Regions from separate parts of the Streptomyces sp. NPDC059861 genome, predicted to be linked through region 2. Evidence: riboswitches for the same ligand, from Rfam matches in the RefSeq annotation. Region 2 holds a riboswitch; the other holds the start of a gene.
The links. Region 2 has a riboswitch for S-adenosylmethionine ahead of thrC (threonine synthase). Riboswitches for the same ligand answer to the same signal wherever they lie in the genome.
Positions count from the first base shown of each region.

Region 1 (8,411 bases), on a different contig from region 2:
CGGCCCCGCCGGCCACGCCCTTCCGCAGCTGCGGATCGGCGTGAACGACGAGGGTTACCTCGAGGCGCTCGGCGACTTCGAAGAGCCCGTCGGTCCTGCATTCTGGGAGCGCGGATGAGCACTACGACCACTTCCGATTCCCGCTCTCGCGGGAAGGCGCCGGCCGGCGAACGCGTCGCCGACTGGGCCGACGGCCGGCTCGGGATCTACTCCCTGGCCAAGGCCAACATGCGCAAGATCTTCCCGGACCACTGGTCCTTCATGCTGGGCGAGATCTGCCTGTACAGCTTCATCATCATCATCCTCACGGGTGTGTACCTGACGCTGTTCTTCCACCCGTCGATGAACGAGGTGGAGTACCACGGCAGCTACGTCCCGCTGCAGGGCCAGCTGATGTCGGAGGCGTTCGCCTCCACCCTGGACATCAGCTTCGACGTGCGCGGCGGTCTGCTGATCCGGCAGATCCACCACTGGGCGGCGATCATCTTCCTCGCCGGCATGTTCGTGCACATGATGCGTGTCTTCTTCACCGGCGCGTTCCGCAAGCCGCGTGAGATCAACTGGCTGTTCGGCTTCCTGCTCTTCGTCCTCGGCATGTTCACCGGGTTCACCGGCTACTCGCTCCCGGACGACCTGCTCTCCGGCACCGGTGTCCGCTTCACCCAGGGCGCGATCCTGTCCGTGCCGATCGTCGGCACGTACATCTCGATGTTCCTGTTCGGCGGGGAGTTCCCCGGGACCGACTTCGTCGCCCGGTTCTACTCGATCCACATCCTGCTGCTGCCCGGCATCATGCTCGGGCTCGTGGTCGGCCACCTGATCCTGGTCTTCTACCACAAGCACACGCAGTTCGCGGGCCCCGGCAAGTCGAACAAGAACGTCGTCGGCATGCCGCTGCTGCCGGTCTACACGGCCAAGGCCGGAGGCTTCTTCTTCCTGGTCTTCGGTGCCATCTCGGCCCTGGCCGGCATCGCGTCGGTCAACCCGATCTGGGTCCTCGGCCCGTACCGGCCGGACCAGGTGTCCACGGGCGCCCAGCCCGACTGGTACATGGGCTTCGCCGAAGGCCTCGTCCGTGCCATGCCCGGCTGGGAGATCAACTTCTGGGGCCACACACTGGTCCTGGGCGTGTTCGTCCCGCTGGTGCTGTTCGGGTTGTTCCTCGGCGTGATCGCCCTGTACCCCTTCATCGAGTCGTGGGTCACCGGCGACAAGCGCGAGCACCACATCCTGGACCGCCCGCGCAACGCCCCGACCCGTACGGCCTTCGGTGTCGCCTGGGTCACCGGCTACATGATCATGCTGATCGGCGGTGGCAACGACATCGTCGCCACGCACTTCCACCTGTCGATCAACGCGGTCACCTGGTTCGTCCGGATCGGCTTCTTCGCCGGACCGGTCCTCGCCTTCGTCGTCACCAAGCGGATCTGCCTCGGCCTGCAGCGCCGGGACAAGGACAAGGTGCTGCACGGCCGGGAGACCGGCACCATCAAGCGCCTGCCGCACGGTGAGTTCATCGAGGTCCACGAGCCGCTCAGCCAGGAGGCGCTGTACACGCTCACGGCACACGAGCAGTACCAGCCGGCCGAGATCGGCCCGGCGGTCGACGAGAACGGCGTCGAGCGCAAGGTGACGGGCACCGAGAAGCTGCGCGCCAAGCTCAGCAACTCCTACTACGGTGAGGACGCCCAGATCCCCAAGCCCACCGTCGATGAGTACAAGGAGATCACGAGCGGCCACGGCCACCACTGATCGCCGCACTCGCCACGCCACGGCGAAGGGCCCCGTCCGGTGTTCGGACGGGGCCCTTCGCCGTGCCCGGGGCTGGATAGGGTGGACCCAGTTCGAGACAAGTGTCCCGTACGACGGGACTGGACCAGGAGCGGCTTATGAGCGCTGTGACCCCCGCTGGAGGCGACACCGCGGCGGGCCGCTCCTGGCCCGCCCTGCTGAACGGCCTGCTGGACGGCCGTGACCTGAGCGCCGACGACACCGCCTGGGCGATGGACCTGATCATGCGGGGCGAGGCGACGGACGCGCAGATCGCCGGCTTCGCGGTGGCGCTGCGGGCCAAGGGCGAGACCGTCGAGGAGATCAGCGGGCTCGTGCGCACGATGTACGAGCACGCGAACGTCATCGAGGTGCCGGGCGAGACGGTCGACATCGTCGGGACCGGCGGCGACGGCGCGAAGACGGTGAACATCTCCACCATGTCGGCGATCGTCATCGCCGGTACGGGCGCGAAGGTCGTCAAGCACGGCAACCGGGCCGCGTCCTCCGCCTCCGGAGCCTCCGACGTGCTGGAGAAGCTGGGCGTCAATCTGCAACTGACACCGCGGCGGGTCGCCGAGGTCGCCGAGGAGGCGGGGATCACCTTCTGCTTCGCGGTGAAGTTCCACCCGGCACTGCGTCATGTGGCGGCGGCGCGAGGCCAGTTGGGCATCCGGACGACGTTCAACTTCCTGGGCCCGCTGACCAACCCGGCGAAGGTCAAGGCGCAGGCGGTGGGTGTCGCGGACCTCCGGATGGCGCCGATCGTCGCCGGTGTCTTCGCCGGGCGCGGCAACTCCTCGCTGGTCTTCCGCGGCGACGACGGCCTGGACGAGCTGACGACCACGTCGACGTCGCGGGTGTGGGTGGTCCGCGACGGCAAGGTGACCGAGGAGTCCTTCGACCCGCGCGAGGTCGGCATCGACCTGGTGCCGGTTCAGGCGCTGCGCGGCGCGGACGCCTCGTACAACGCCGAGGTCGCCCGGCGCCTGCTGGACGGCGAGCCGGGCCCCGTACGGGACGCCGTGCTGCTGAACGCGGCGGCGGCGCTGGTGGCGCTGGAGCCCGGCGACGGGCCGCTGGCCGAGCAGATCGGCGCCGGGATGGCGAGGGCGGCGCAGGCGATCGACTCGGGTGCCGCCAGGCGGGTGCTGGACCGCTGGGTGGCGGCGAGCAACGCCTGAGGCCGCGTGCGGTGACGCGGGGCGCGGTCCGGATTCTGGACCGCGCCTTGCGAGCCGAAGATCATGTGGCAGGATGCTGTACCAGGTCATGAGCGACAGCTGAAAGGCCCCGGCCGGCTGTCCGGCAACCCTCCGTCCGTGGCGGGGTGCCCCGGGTGAGGACCAGGTCGTAGGCAGCAAGGTCTACGACAAGCGCGGACCCCTCGCGTCACCAGGGGTCCTGGTCGTCGAGGGAGCCTTCCGTGAGCCAGCGAATGCGATAGGGCCGCAGAGCCCCGCCTCCGCACCCCTCTTTCCTTCCACCTCCGCGCTCGAGCGTGCCGCTCGCGTGGTGGTCTCCGTCTGTCTTACGGGAGTACACCCATGTCCGTCTCCACCGCTGCCGCCGGCCAGTCCGTTTGTGCCCCGCTGCCCGTTCTGGGCCGGGACGTGACCGTCCCGCTCGTCACCGGGGGCGAAGTCACCTACGCCGCCCTCGACTACGCGGCCAGCGCCCCCGCCCTCCAGCGCGTCTGGGACGACGTGGCGGCCTACGCGCCGTACTACGGCAGTGTCCACCGCGGTGCCGGCTATCTCTCCCAGTTGTCCACCGACCTCTTCGAGAACGCCCGCAGGACCGTCGCCGAGTTCCTCGACTGCCGTGACGACGACCAGGTGATCTTCACCCGGGCCACCACCGACTCGCTCAACCTGCTCGCCGGCGCCCTTCCCGCCGGCTGCCAGGTCTTCGTCTTCGAGACCGAGCACCACGCCTCCCTGCTGCCCTGGCGGGACGCCGACGTCACCTACCTCGACGCCCCGCGCACCCCGCAGCAGGCGGTGCGGACCCTGGAGCGCGCGCTGGCCGGGCGCGGGTCCCGCGGCCCGGCCCTGGTCTGCGTCACCGGCGCCTCCAACGTCACCGGCGAACTGTGGCCCGTACGGGAGCTCGCCGCGGCCGCGCACGCGCACGGCGCCCGGATCGTGCTGGACGCCGCCCAGCTCGCGCCGCACCACCCGGTCTCCGTGCGGGAGCTGGACGTCGACTGGGTGGCCTTCTCCGGGCACAAGCTGTACGCCCCGTTCGGCTCCGGCGTGCTGGCCGGCCGGGCCGACTGGCTGCGCGAGGCCGAGCCGTACCTCGCGGGCGGCGGTGCCAGCCGCACGGTCGCCCGGCGTGCCGACGGCGGCGTCGACGTGGAGTGGCACGACAGCGCCGCCCGGCACGAGGGGGGCTCGCCGAACGTCATCGGCGCCTACGCCGTCGCGTCGGCCTGCAAGGCCCTCACCGAGGCCGGATACGACACCCTGGTCGCCCGGGAGCAGCGCCTGATCCGCAAGGTCCGCGACGGCCTCGCCGGGGTGTCCGAGGTCCGGATCCTGTCCCTGTTCGGCGACGACGCCCCGCGCGTCGGGGTGCTCTCCTTCGTCGTCGAGGGCTGGAACAGCTCGCACCTCGCCGCCGCCCTCTCCGCCGAGTACGGCATCGGCGTCCGCGACGGGCTCTTCTGTGCCCACCCCCTCGTCCGTACGCTGCTCGGCAGCGACCCGCAGACCCAGGGCGAGTGCGGTGCCCCCGAGGCGGCTCCCGGCGAGAAGTCGCTGAACGCCGTCCGGGTGAGCTTCGGCGCGGGGACGCCGGACGAGCATGTCGAGCGGTTCGTCGGGGCGGTGCGGGAACTGGTCCGAGACGGCGCGAAGTGGAAATACCGCACGGTGGAAGGCCGTTGCGTCCCCGCCGTGTGATCCCGCCGTGTGATCCCGCCGTGTGATCCCGCCGTGTGATCCCGGCGGGATCACCGCCGCGCGGCTCGACGCCTAGGGGCGGTGTCCGGGGGCTAGCTGTCCAGCCCGATCGCGAACGCCGCCTCCAGGTCGTGCTGGGAGTACGTACGGAACGCCACGTGGGTGTCCGTCGCCTCCACGCCGGCGATCTTGCTGATGCTGCCGGGAATGACGTCGGCGAGGTTCTCGTGCTGCTTCACCCGGACCATGGCGATCAGGTCGTAGGTGCCGGTGACCGAGAAGACCTCACTGACGGAGTCCAGCGCGGCGATCTGCTCGGCGATCTCGGGGATCCGGTCCACGCTGGTCTTGATCAGGACGATCGCGGTGATCACGGCTGGTTCTCTCCCTCGGGGGCCGGAGCAGGGGCGGGCTTCACTCTAGTCGTACGGCCGAATCGCGCCCACGCGTAGGCGAAGCCCAGGCCGAAGCCCACCAGGTGGGCCAGATAGGCCACCCCGGGACCGCTGGAGGCCTGGCCCGCCGCGAGCCACTGGAGAGCCACCCAGAAGGGCAGCACCACCCAGGCCGGGAAGCGCAGCGGCAGGAAGAACAGGAACGGCAGAAGGCTGGTCACCCGGGCCCGGGGGAAGAGGAAGAGAAAGGCGCCGAGGACCGCCGAGATCGCTCCCGACGCGCCGACCAGGGACTGCTCGGAGTCGGCGTTGGCCACCGCGTACCCCAGCAGCGCGAGGTAGCCGCAGCCGAGGTAGAAGAGGGTGAACTCGACGCGGCCCATCCGTTCCTCGGTCATCACGCCGAAGACGTAGAGGAAGAGCATGTTGCCGAGCAGATGCACCCAGGTGCCGTGCACGAAGAGGCCCGTGGCCGGGGTGAGGACGGCCCGGGGGGAACCCTCGAACAGTTCTGCGGGTACCACCCCCCAGCGGCGGAAGTACGCCCGCTGCGCGGCGAGCAGCTCGTCGCCCAGGCCGTACACCGGATTCAGGCCCGAGGCGGGGCCGATCAGGAAGATCAGGCAGCACAGGACGATCAGTGCGTACATCACCGGCGCCTGCCGTCGGGGGCCTGTCCGGCGGCCCGCCGTGCTCCAGAAGCTGATCATGGACACAGAGCATGACGTAAGTGGACGCAACCGTGCAGACCGCCTCGCCGCCCGGGACGGACGGGCGTCGAGGACCCGCCAGGCCGTAGGGTTACGAGCCACACGCTCCAGGGAATCTGGCGCAGCACGGAAACGACGCATCACCGAAACTAGAAGGAAAGCGAACAGCCACGATGACGGTTCCCCTGCCGACGGACACCACGCGGTGGCGCTGCACCCTCTGCGGCAATCTGACGCGCTTCGACGTGACGCGCTCCTCGAAGGTCGTCGAGTACGTCCACCTCGATCTCGCCGGTGCGCCGAAGGTCGAGGAACGCGAGGTGGTCAGTGAGACCATCGAGTCGGTGCGGTGCCGGTGGTGCAATGCCGTGGATCAGGTGGAACTCGTGGACAGGCCGGGCGCCGGCTCCTGACAGGGACCGGCCCCGAAGGGGTAGTGGGGTGACGGATGGTGGAGACCGCAGGCGGGGGGCCGGGCGACGGCGCCGCTGAGGTGCTCGACCGTCCGCTGCCCGACGGCGTGCGCCGGAAGGTCGTGCAGATCGTCTCCGACGGTTTCGGCGGCCTGACGATGGCCGAACTGCCCGCACAGCTGCGGCAGTACGCCCGGTTCGCCCCGAATCGCCGGGTCAAGTTCGCCGGCAACGCGATGGCCGCGGCGCTGGAGACCGACCCGCTGTTCCGGCAGCGCATCGGGGAGAAGTTCCGCGAGACCCAGCCCGAGCTGGCCGGTGCCCTGGCCGCCGGTTCGCCGCCCCCGGCCGCGGACCCGCTGGACGTGGCGGCCGCCGCCTACGTGCTGCGCCCGACCGGTTGGGTGAAGCTGGTCGCGGCGGCCGGCGAGGAGGCCCAGCGTGCCGACGCCGAGCGCGCGGACGAGGAGAGCCGCGCCGAACTGGAGCGACTGCGCGCCGAACTCGCCGCCGCCCGCGACCACACCCGCGTCGAGACCGAGCGGCTGCGCACCGAGCTGGACGGCGCCCGCAAGGAAGCCGAATCGCTTCACCGCAAGCTGCGGGCCGCGTTCAGCGACGTCAAGCGCGGCGAGGCGGCGTTGCGCAAGGTGCAGAGCGAGATGGAGGCCGTACGCGCCGAGGGGCACGCCCAGGTGTCCGCCGCCGAGAGCGAGACGCGGCGGCTGAAGGCGCGGCTGGGGGAGGTCGAGGCCTCCCTGGAGGCCACCCGGCGGGCCGCCCGCGAGGGTCGCAGCGTCGAGGACATGCGGGTGCGGCTGCTGCTGGACACCGTGCTCGACGCGGCGCAGGGGCTGCGGCGGGAACTGGCGCTGCCGCCGGTGTCCGTGCGCCCCGCCGAGACCGTGGACGCGGTCGAACCGGGACGAATGACCCCGAAGGACATCGCCGCGCGGGCGCTGTCCGACAGCGACCCCGCGGTCCTCGACCAGCTCCTCGCGCTGCCGCAGGCCCATCTGGTCGTCGACGGCTACAACGTCACCAAGACCGGCTATCCCCAAATGCCCCTGGAGAAGCAGCGGCTGAGGCTGCTCGGGCAGCTCTCGCAGCTGGCCGCGCAGTCCGGCGCCGAGGTGACCTGTGTCTTCGACGGCGCCGAACTGGCCGCGCCGGTGCTGCTGGCGCCGCCGCGCGGCGTGCGGGTGCTGTTCTCCAAGCCGGGCGTCACCGCCGACGAGCTGATCCGCCAACTGGTGCGCGCCGAGCCGCCCGGGCGGCCGGTCATCGTCGTCTCGACCGACCGTGAGGTGGCCGACGGGGTGGCCCGGGCCGGGGCGCGGCCGGTGGCGTCGGCGGTACTGTTGAAGCGGCTCTCGCGCAGCTGAGACGCGCCCCTTGCGCAACCTAAGTCCCAACCGCCCAATGTGCCCCGGGAATGCCCGAATTGATGGGACCGTCACGCAACGTAGCGTCAACATGCATCACTGCACGTGAGTTGTAGGTAAAGGATGCGCTCGGTCACCGAGATTTTTCATGTGAGGATTTGATCTGATCACAGCTGGGTCACTAGGGTCTGGCCTCGAACCTCCGATCGGGTGATCACTCACAAGAAGGAGATTGCCCCCGTGGCGTCCCACCGTCGACCCAAGCAGCCGAGTCGCACCCGTGTGACCGTGCTGACCACCGCAGCCGCCGCTGCCGTCGCCCTCAGCTCGCAGGCCGCCAACGCCGCGCCGAGCGAGAAGCCGAGCAAGGACGAGGTCAAGGCCAAGGTCGACAAGCTCTACGAGGAGGCCGAGCAGGCCACCGAGAAGTACAACGGCGCCAAGGAGAAGCAGGAGAAGCTCCAGAAGGAGATCTCCACGATCCAGGACAACGTCGCCCGTGGCCAGGAAGAGGTCAACGAGCTGCGTGACGGCCTGGGTTCGATGGCCAGCGCCCAGTACCGCTCGGGCGGCATCGACCCCTCCCTGCAGCTGTTCCTCTCCGCCGACCCGGACGACTACCTCGACAAGGCCTCCACCCTCGACCAGTTGAGCGCCCAGCAGGTCGAGTCGCTGAAGAAGATCCAGGAAAAGCAGCGCGTACTCGCCCAGGACCGCGCCGAGGCCTCGGACAAGCTCAAGGACCTCGCCACCACCCGCAGCGAGCTGGGCAAGAAGAAGAGCCAGGTGCAGGGCAAGCTCGCCGAGGCGCAGAAGCTGCTCAACTCCC
Region 1 is NZ_JBHWJQ010000042.1:13,107-21,517, forward strand. Features, by position in the region: gene ACFV6X_RS29595 (Rieske 2Fe-2S domain-containing protein) at 1-118, shown strand, start outside; gene ACFV6X_RS29600 (cytochrome bc complex cytochrome b subunit) at 115-1,752, shown strand; gene trpD (anthranilate phosphoribosyltransferase) at 1,890-2,954, shown strand; SAM riboswitch class IV at 3,039-3,155, shown strand; gene ACFV6X_RS29610 (aminotransferase class V-fold PLP-dependent enzyme) at 3,318-4,679, shown strand; gene ACFV6X_RS29615 (Lrp/AsnC ligand binding domain-containing protein) at 4,772-5,053, opposite strand; gene ACFV6X_RS29620 (rhomboid family intramembrane serine protease) at 5,050-5,784, opposite strand; gene ACFV6X_RS29625 (hypothetical protein) at 5,958-6,197, shown strand; gene ACFV6X_RS29630 (NYN domain-containing protein) at 6,233-7,582, shown strand; gene ACFV6X_RS29635 (NlpC/P60 family protein) at 7,823-8,411, shown strand, end outside.
Region 1: linked by a shared signal. The riboswitch ahead of ACFV6X_RS29610 (aminotransferase class V-fold PLP-dependent enzyme) and the one ahead of thrC (threonine synthase) in region 2 are both predicted to bind S-adenosylmethionine.

Region 2 (8,411 bases):
TGGATGCCGGCGATCTCGCCCTGCTCGGCCAGCTCGGACAGCAGGCCGGCGCGGTGGGTGAGGAAGTCCATGTCGCCGGTGACCGCGGAGGCGACCAGCGTCGTCGTGCCGTGCAGGCGGTGGGTGCGGATGCCGTGGAGGACCTCGTCGACGGTGCCCGAGGTGAAGGAGGCTCCGCCGCCGCCGTGGTTGTGGATGTCCACGAAGCCGGGCACGATCCAGTGGCCGGCGAGGTCGATCACCTCTGCGCCGGCCGGGGCATGGGCGGCGATGCGACCACCCTGGACGACCACCTGGCCGTCGTCGGCGACTCCCGTGGGGAGAACTACGCGGGCACCTGTGAGGATCGAGACGTCGGGAGGCGTCTGCGGGTGCGTGGGGGCTGGTCGCGCAGTTCCCCGCGCCCCTGGGTCGGCGGCCATCAGGTCGTTACCTCCGTACGGTCGGTGGAGTCGAGGAGATCCCAGGCCAGCAAGCCGGCTCCCAGGCAACCCGCGGTGTCCCCGAGGGCCGCGGGGATGATCGTCGGCAGCTTCTGGAAGGTGACGCGCTGCTGGACCGCGTCGCGCAGTGGTGTGAACAAGGTTTCCCCCGCCTCCGCGAGCCCGCCACCGATGACGAGCGTGCGCGGGTCCAGCAGGGTGAGGGCGGTGACCAGCCCGTCGGCGAGGGCGTCGACGGCCTGCTGCCAGACCTGCGCGGCGCGGGTGTCGCCGGACTCGACCGCCTTCGCGCAGTCCGCGGCGTCCGCCTGGGGGTCGCCGGTCGCTGCGGCCCACGCCTCGCTGACCGCCGACGCCGAGGCGAACCGCTCCAGGCAGCCGTGCTGGCCGCAGGGACAGGGGGTGCCGCCGGGGCGTACGACGACATGGCCGATCTCGCCCGCGAAGCCGTGCGCGCCCGACTCCACCCGGCCGTCGATGCCGATGGCGCCCGCTATGCCGGTGCCGAGCGCCACGAACAGGAAGCGGTCGGCGCCCCGGCCGGCGCCGATCCGGCCCTCGGCGAGGCCGCCGGTGCGCACGTCGTGGCCGAGGGCGACAGGCAGGCCGCCGAGCCGCTCGGTGAGCAGGGCGCGCAGCGGTACGTCACGCCAGCCTAGGTTGGCCGCGTAGGCGGCGATGCCCTGCCGTTCGTCGACGATGCCGGGCACGGCCACCCCGGCGGCGACGGCGGGGGCGCCGAGGCGCCGGTCGCCGTGGGCGTGGAGTTCCGCGGCGAAGTCGAGGATGCCGTCGACGACCGCCTGGGGACCGCGCGCGCGGCCGGTGGCGCGGCGCGCCTGGTGCAGGAGGGTGCCGTCCGCCCCGACCAGGGCGGCCTTCATCCCGGTGCCGCCCACATCGAGGGCGATGACGTGTCTCACGGGGGACAGTGTGGCCCGTGCACCCGGAAGAGGTCTAGTCCACTTGCGTGGTGTAGACCTTAATCCGTAATCCGGACGACGTGAACGACGTATGGACAGGTGGGCCACAGCGTGCAGCGGCGGGGCAGAAGAGGAATGATCGCGGTGATGTCCGCACTGGGCATGACGGCGGTTCTGGGTGGCTGCGGCCTCACCGGAGGTTCCGACGACGTCACGCTGAGACTCGTGGCCGCGGACTACGGCGACACCGCGGCGAACAGCTCCAAGAAGTACTGGGCGAAGCTGGTCGACGCCTACGAGGCCGACCATCCCGGCGTCCAGGTCGAGGTCAGCGTGTACTCCTGGAGCGACGTCGACCGCGAGGTCAAGGAGATGGTCGACGCCGGGAAGGCGCCCGACATGGCGCAGATCGGGGCGTACGCCGACTACGCGGCCGACGATCTGCTCTACACCGCGGACGACCTGCTCTCCATACCCGTCCAGGCCGGTTTCTCCTCCGCCTTCGCGGGAGCCGGACAGGTCAACGGGGTGCAGTACGGCATGCCGTTCGCCGCCTCCACCCGGCTGCTCTTCTACAACAAGGACCTCTTCGAGGAGGCCGGCCTCACCCCGCCGACCACCTGGGCGGAGCTGGCCGACGCCGCCGAGGCGCTGAAGGCGGACGGCGTGAAGTACCCGTACGCGCTGCCGCTCGGCTCGGAGGAGGCGCAGGCCGAGACCATGCTGTGGCTGCTCAGCGGGGGCGGCGGCTACACCGACCCGGTCGGCAGGTACACCATCGACTCCGCGGAGAACGTCGCGACCTTCACCTGGCTGCGCGACGAACTGGTCGGCGAGCAGCTCACCGGGCCGGTCGCCCCGGGCAAGCTCGACCGGGCCGACGCCTTCGCCGCCTTCGCCAAGGGCGAGGTCGGCATGCTGAACGGCCATCCCTCGCTGATGAAGATGGCCGAGAAGCACGGCGTGAGGTACGGCATGGTGCCGCTGCCCGGCGTGGAAGGCGAGTCCAAGGCCACCATGGGCGTCGCCGACTGGATGCTCGCCTTCAAGCAGAACGGCCACAAGGAACAGGTCGGCGAGTTCCTCGACTTCGTCTACAGCGAGCGGAACGTCCTCGACTTCTCCCGCGAGTACGACCTGCTGCCGGTCACCAACCCCGCCTCCGAGGCGATGAGCGGCGCGGCGCAGGACCGGGACCTCAAGCCCTTCCTGGACGAACTCGCCCTTGCCGAGATCTACCCCGTGGGCAAGACGTCCTGGGCGTCGATCAGCGCGGAGGTCAAGAAGCGGATCGGCTCCGCCGTGGCTCCGGGCGGGAGCCCGGCGGCGATCCTGGGCCAGCTGCAGTCGACGGCCACGACGGCGGAGAGCTCGGCGGCGGGGTAGCGCCGTTGTCGGTGGGGGCGGCTACCGTGCGGAGCATGGACCGGGAGCAGCTCGCGCGACGGGAACAGGACATCCTCGCCCTGGAGCGCCGTGGCTTCCCGGGCCCCGGCGCCAAGGAGCGCGCGATACGCGAGGAGCTGGGCCTGGCCCCCGTCCGCTACTACCAGCTGCTCAACGCCCTGCTCGACGACCCCCGCGCGCTGGCGCACGACCCGGTGACGGTCAACCGGCTGCGGCGGATACGGGAGCGACGCCGTGCGGAGCGCCAGGCCGACGGCGCCTAGGGCCGCCCGGCGTGCACCGCCGGGCGGGCACCGGGTCGATAAGGTCGCCGTATGGGCAGCCACGAGACCGAAACCGGCAAGACTCTCCCGACGCCCGCCACCTCCGCCGGGCGGGCCGGGCTCGACGCGATCCTCGCGCGGCCCGGCAAGGCGGTGATCGCGCTCGACTTCGACGGGACCCTCGCCCCGATCGTGCCCGACCCCGAGCAGGCCCGAGCCCACCCGGACGCCGTACCGGCGCTCGCCGCCCTCGCCCCGAAGGTGGCCGCCGTCGCGGTGGTCACCGGCCGCCCGGCCGACGTCGCCGTACGCCACGGCGGCTTCGCGGGCGTCCCCGGCCTGGAGCACCTCGTCGTCCTCGGCCACTACGGGGCCGAGCGCTGGGACGCGGTCAGCGGCGAGGTCAGCGCCCCCGCCCCGCACCCCGGCGTCGCCGCCGTCCGTGAGGAACTGCCCGGACTGCTCGACCGCTCCGGCGCCGGGCCGGGCACGTGGACCGAGGACAAGGGCCGCGCGATCGCCGTCCACACCCGCCGTGCCGGGGACCCGCAGGCCGCGTTCGAGGCCCTGCGCACCCCCCTGACGGACCTCGCCACCCGGCACGGCCTGATCGTCGAGCCCGGCCGCCTGGTCCTCGAACTGCGCCCGCCCGGCATGGACAAGGGCGTGGCCCTGCTCGACTACGTCCGGGAGCTGGGCGCCGAGTCCGTCCTCTATGCCGGCGACGACCTCGGCGACCTCCCCGCCTACGCGGCGGTCGGCACGCTCCGCTCCGACGGCACCCCCGGCCTGCTGGTGTGCAGCGGCAGCGACGAGGTGACCGAACTGCGGGAGCGCGCCGACCTGGTGGTCGCGGGCCCGGAGGGCGTCGTGGAACTGCTCGCGGGACTCGCGGCCCATCTGAAGACGTGACCGCGCCCTGAGGCCCGCGGGGTCAGTCCGTCGGCCGGTCCCGCAGGGCGTGGAGCTGGTCGAGGAACCACTGGGACGGGGGCAGCGCCGTGGCGGTCGCCGCGAGCCGCTTGGCCCGTTCGGTGCGTTCGGCGGGGCGCATCGTCAGGGCCTCGTGGAGCGCTTCGGCCGTGCCGGTGACGTCGTACGGGTTCACCCCGATCGCGTCCTCGCGCAGCTCCTCGTAGGCCCCCGCCTCCCGGGACAGGACCAGCGCGCACCCCTCGTCGGAGACGACGGGCACCTCCTTGGCGACCAGGTTCATGCCGTCGCGGATCGGGTTCACCAGTGCCACGTCCGCGAGCCGGTAGGCGGCCAGCGAGCGGGCGAAGTCGTCCTTCACGTGCAGCACGACCGGCGTCCAGCCCGGCGTCCCGTACCGCTCGTTGATCTCCTCGGCCACCCGCTGCACCTCGGCCGTGTAGTCGCGGTACACGGCGAGGTCCTGCCGCGAGGGGTAGGCGAAGGCGACGTGCACCACCCGTTCGCGCCACTCGGGGCGGTCGTCGAGGAGCTGCCGGTAGGCCAGCAGCCCGCGCACGATGTTCTTGGACAGCTCCGTCCGGTCGACACGGACGATTGTCTTCCGGCCCTCGCCGACCTCCGTGCGCAGTGCGGTCATCCGTTCCTCGACGTCCGGCTCGTGCGACCGCTGCCGCAGGAAGTCGGCGTCGGCCCCGAGCCCGTGCACGCCGACCCGGGTCTCGCCGAGCCCGTCGGCGAACGCCTCGCAGCACGCCGTGAAGGCGTCCGCCCACCGCCGGGTGAGGAAGCCGAGCCGGTCCGCGCCCAGCATGCCCCGCAGCACCTGCCCGGCGATGTCGTCCGGCAGCAACCGGAAGTACTCCGGCGGCGCCCACGGCGTGTGCGAGAAGTGGCTGATCCGCACGTCCGGCCGCAGCTCGCGCAGCATTCCCGGCACCAGCGTCAGGTGGTAGTCCTGCACCAGCACCGCCGCACCCTCGGCGGCCTCCTGGGCCAGCGCCTCGGCGAACGAGCGGTTGTAGGCCTCGTACGACGCCCACTGCCGCCGGAACTCCGCGTCGAAGACCGGCTCCAGCGGCGTCTGGTACAGCATGTGGTGCACGAACCACAGCACGGAGTTGGCGACGCCGTTGTACGCGTCGGCGTGCACGTCGGCCGCGATGTCCAGCATCCGCACGCCGGACTCCCCGACGCCGCGCCGCACCGCCTCGCGGTCGCCGTCGCCGAGGGCGGAGCACACCCACAGCGCGCCGGCGTCCGGGCCGATCGCGGAGAGGCCGGAGACGAGCCCGCCGCCACCACGTCTGGCGTGCAGCGAGCCGTCGTCACGCACCTCGTACGAGACCGGGCCCCGGTTGGAGGCGACCAGTACCTGCGCAGGACCGTACGTCGAAGCCATACGCCTCAACCTAGCCCTCTCCTGATCCGCTCAAACGTACGGTTCGAGCCCGAAACGGGACCGTATACAGCCGTATCCCACGGTCAGGCCACCTTCCGGGCCGCGTACTCCGCGATCTCCACCATCGGCGGCCGCTCCTCCGTGTCCACGGAGTACGTCCGCGGCTCGAACCCGTCCTCCACCCGCTCGAACTGGGTGAGGCAGGGGCGGACGAGCTGGCCGCGGGCCAGCCGCAGCTGGGCCGTGCGGTAGATCGCCGCCGCCATCCGGCCCAGCGCCTGTCCGTCCTGGTGCCGGTGCTTGCGCACTCCGACGTCCACCTGGGCGAGGGCGTCGAGCCCGACCAGATGCAAGGAGTCCACCAGCATGCCCAGCTCCACGCCGTACCCGACCGGGAACGGCAGTTGCTCCAGCAGCGAGCGCCGGGCCGCGTACTCGCCGCCGAGCGGCTGGACGAAGCCGGCCAGCTGCGGCCAGTGCAGGTTCAGCAGCGGGCGGGCCATCAGCTCGGTCACCCGGCCGCCCTGCCCGGCCGCGTTGCCCAGGGGACGGTCGTACATCCCCTTCACGAGGGCGATGTCGGGGTCGGTGAGCAGCGGGCCGACGATGCCCGTGACGAAGTCCGAGGAGAACTCCCTCAGGTCCGCGTCGATGAAGCAGACGATGTCGCCGCGGGTGACGAGCAGGGAGCGCCACAGCACCTCGCCCTTGCCGGGGACGGGCGGGATGCGCGCGAGTATCGCGTCGCGGTGCGCCACCCGGGCGCCCGCAGCGGCGGCCACCTCGGAGGTGCGGTCGGTCGAGCCGGAGTCGACCACGACGATCTCGTCGACCAGCGGGACCTGTTCCATGAGGTCGTGCCGGATCGCGGCGACGATGTCGCCGACGGTCTCCTCCTCGTTGAGCGCGGGCAGCACGACACTGATCGACTGGCCCGTGCCGCGCTTCGCGGCCAGGATCTTGTGGAGCGGACGGTCGGCCAGCGACCAGGAGCGGGTGCTCAGCCAGCGCTCGACTTCCTCCAGCACAGTCCGGTGCTCCTCTGCGTTCTCTCGGCGAGCGGACGTTTTCTGTGATCCATCTCGCGGTTCGGACGACTATCTCAACTGTCCTGGCCTTCGGTTACAGTCTTGAACAACGCTGGTGACCATCGCATGTCGGGGGTCGTCGGCTCTCACCACCGCACAACAACCACATACAGCTCATCCAGAGGGGCAGAGGGAAACGGCCCGTTGAAGCCCCGGCAACCCTCCAGTCGGTTCTCGTAGATCGTTCTCGATCGTTCCGCGAGGCTCCCGGCTAGGGAAGGTGCCAATTCCGTCTCACGGCGAGATGCGTCGTGAGGAAGATGAGGAGAAAGGGCCTCGCCTCACATGGCTGTGCAGACTGTCGAAAGCAGCACCAGCAACCCCACCGTCGACCTCGGTCCCGCCGCGGCGCTGTCCTGCCGCGAATGCGGCCACCGTGTTCCGCTCGGCCCGGTCTTCGCCTGCGAGGAGTGTTTCGGCCCGCTGGAGATCGCATACGACTTCTCCGCGTACGACGCCGAGGAGCTCCGCAAGCGCATCGAGGCGGGCCCGGCGAACATCTGGCGTTACGCGCCGCTGCTGCCCGTCCCGGCCGACGTGGCCGGCAAGCCGAACCTGAACCCCGGCTGGACCGAGCTGGTCCAGGCCGACCGCCTCGCCGGTGAACTCGGCGTCGAGCCCGGCAAGCTGTTCGTCAAGGACGACTCCGGCAACCCGACCCACTCCTTCAAGGACCGGGTGGTCGCCCAGGCACTGGAGGCCGCGCGGGCCTTCGGTTTCACCACCCTCTCCTGCTCGTCCACCGGCAACCTCGCGGGCGCCGTGGGCGCCGCCGCCGCCCGGGCCGGCTTCCGCTCCTGCGTGTTCATCCCGCACGACCTGGAGCAGGGCAAGGTCGTCATGGCCGCGGTCTACGGCGGCGAACTCGTCGGCATCGAGGGCAACTACGACGACGTGAACCGTTTCTGCTCCGAGCTGATCGGCGACCCGGCCGGCGAGGGCTGGGGTTTCGTCAACGTCAACCTGCGGCCGTACTACGCGGAGGGGTCCAAGACCCTGGCGTACGAGATCTGCGAGCAGCTCGGCTGGCGGCTGCCCGACCAGATCGTGGTGCCGATCGCCTCCGGCTCCCAGCTCACGAAGATCGACAAGGGACTGCAGGAGCTGATCGAGCTCGGGCTCGTCGAGGACCGGCCGTACAAGATCTTCGGGGCGCAGGCGGAAGGCTGCTCGCCGGTGTCGACCGCGTTCAAGTCGGGGCACGACGTCGTCCGGCCGCAGAAGCCGCACACCATCGCCAAGTCGCTGGCCATCGGTAACCCGGCCGACGGACCGTACGTGCTGGACATCGCGCGGCGCACCGGCGGCGCGGTGGAGGACGTGACGGACGAGCAGGTCGTGGACGCGATCAAGCTGCTCGCGCGGACCGAAGGGATCTTCGCCGAGACGGCGGGCGGGGTGACCGTCGGGGTCACGCGCAAGCTGGTCGAACTCGGTGTGCTGGACCCGTCGCTGACGACCGTCGTGCTGAACACCGGGGACGGCCTGAAGACGCTGGACGCGGTGGCGGGTACGGGTCTGACGGCCACCATCCGGCCCAGCCTGGAGTCGTTCCGCGAGGCTGGACTCGTCTGAACCGTCATGCTGCGGGCCGGTGGGGGCCGGCCGCGCAGTTCCCCCGTGCCCCAGGTCCGTCATTCCACCGGAGGTCTCAACGTGAGCGTCACCGTCCGCATCCCCACGATCCTGCGCACCTACACCGGCGGCCAGGCCGAGGTCCCCGCCGAGGGGGCGAACCTCGGTGAGGTGATCGCCGATCTGGAGAAGAACCACACCGGTATCGCCGCCCGGGTCCTGGACGACCAGGGCAAGCTGCGGCGTTTCGTCAACGTGTACGTCGACGACGACGACGTCCGCTTCGAGCAGGGCCTGGAGACGGCCACTCCGGACGGCGTCGGCGTGTCCATCATTCCGGCGGTCGCCGGCGGCTGAACGGCCCGCTGAAACCGCCC
Region 2 is NZ_JBHWJQ010000007.1:124,823-133,233, reverse strand. Features, by position in the region: gene nagA (N-acetylglucosamine-6-phosphate deacetylase) at 1-422, opposite strand, end outside; gene ACFV6X_RS08735 (ROK family protein) at 422-1,366, opposite strand; gene ACFV6X_RS08730 (extracellular solute-binding protein) at 1,514-2,752, shown strand; gene ACFV6X_RS08725 (DUF3263 domain-containing protein) at 2,788-3,036, shown strand; gene otsB (trehalose-phosphatase) at 3,088-3,948, shown strand; gene ACFV6X_RS08715 (trehalose-6-phosphate synthase) at 3,971-5,371, opposite strand; gene ACFV6X_RS08710 (glucosyl-3-phosphoglycerate synthase) at 5,455-6,399, opposite strand; SAM riboswitch class I at 6,571-6,726, shown strand; gene thrC (threonine synthase) at 6,745-8,034, shown strand; gene ACFV6X_RS08700 (MoaD/ThiS family protein) at 8,116-8,391, shown strand.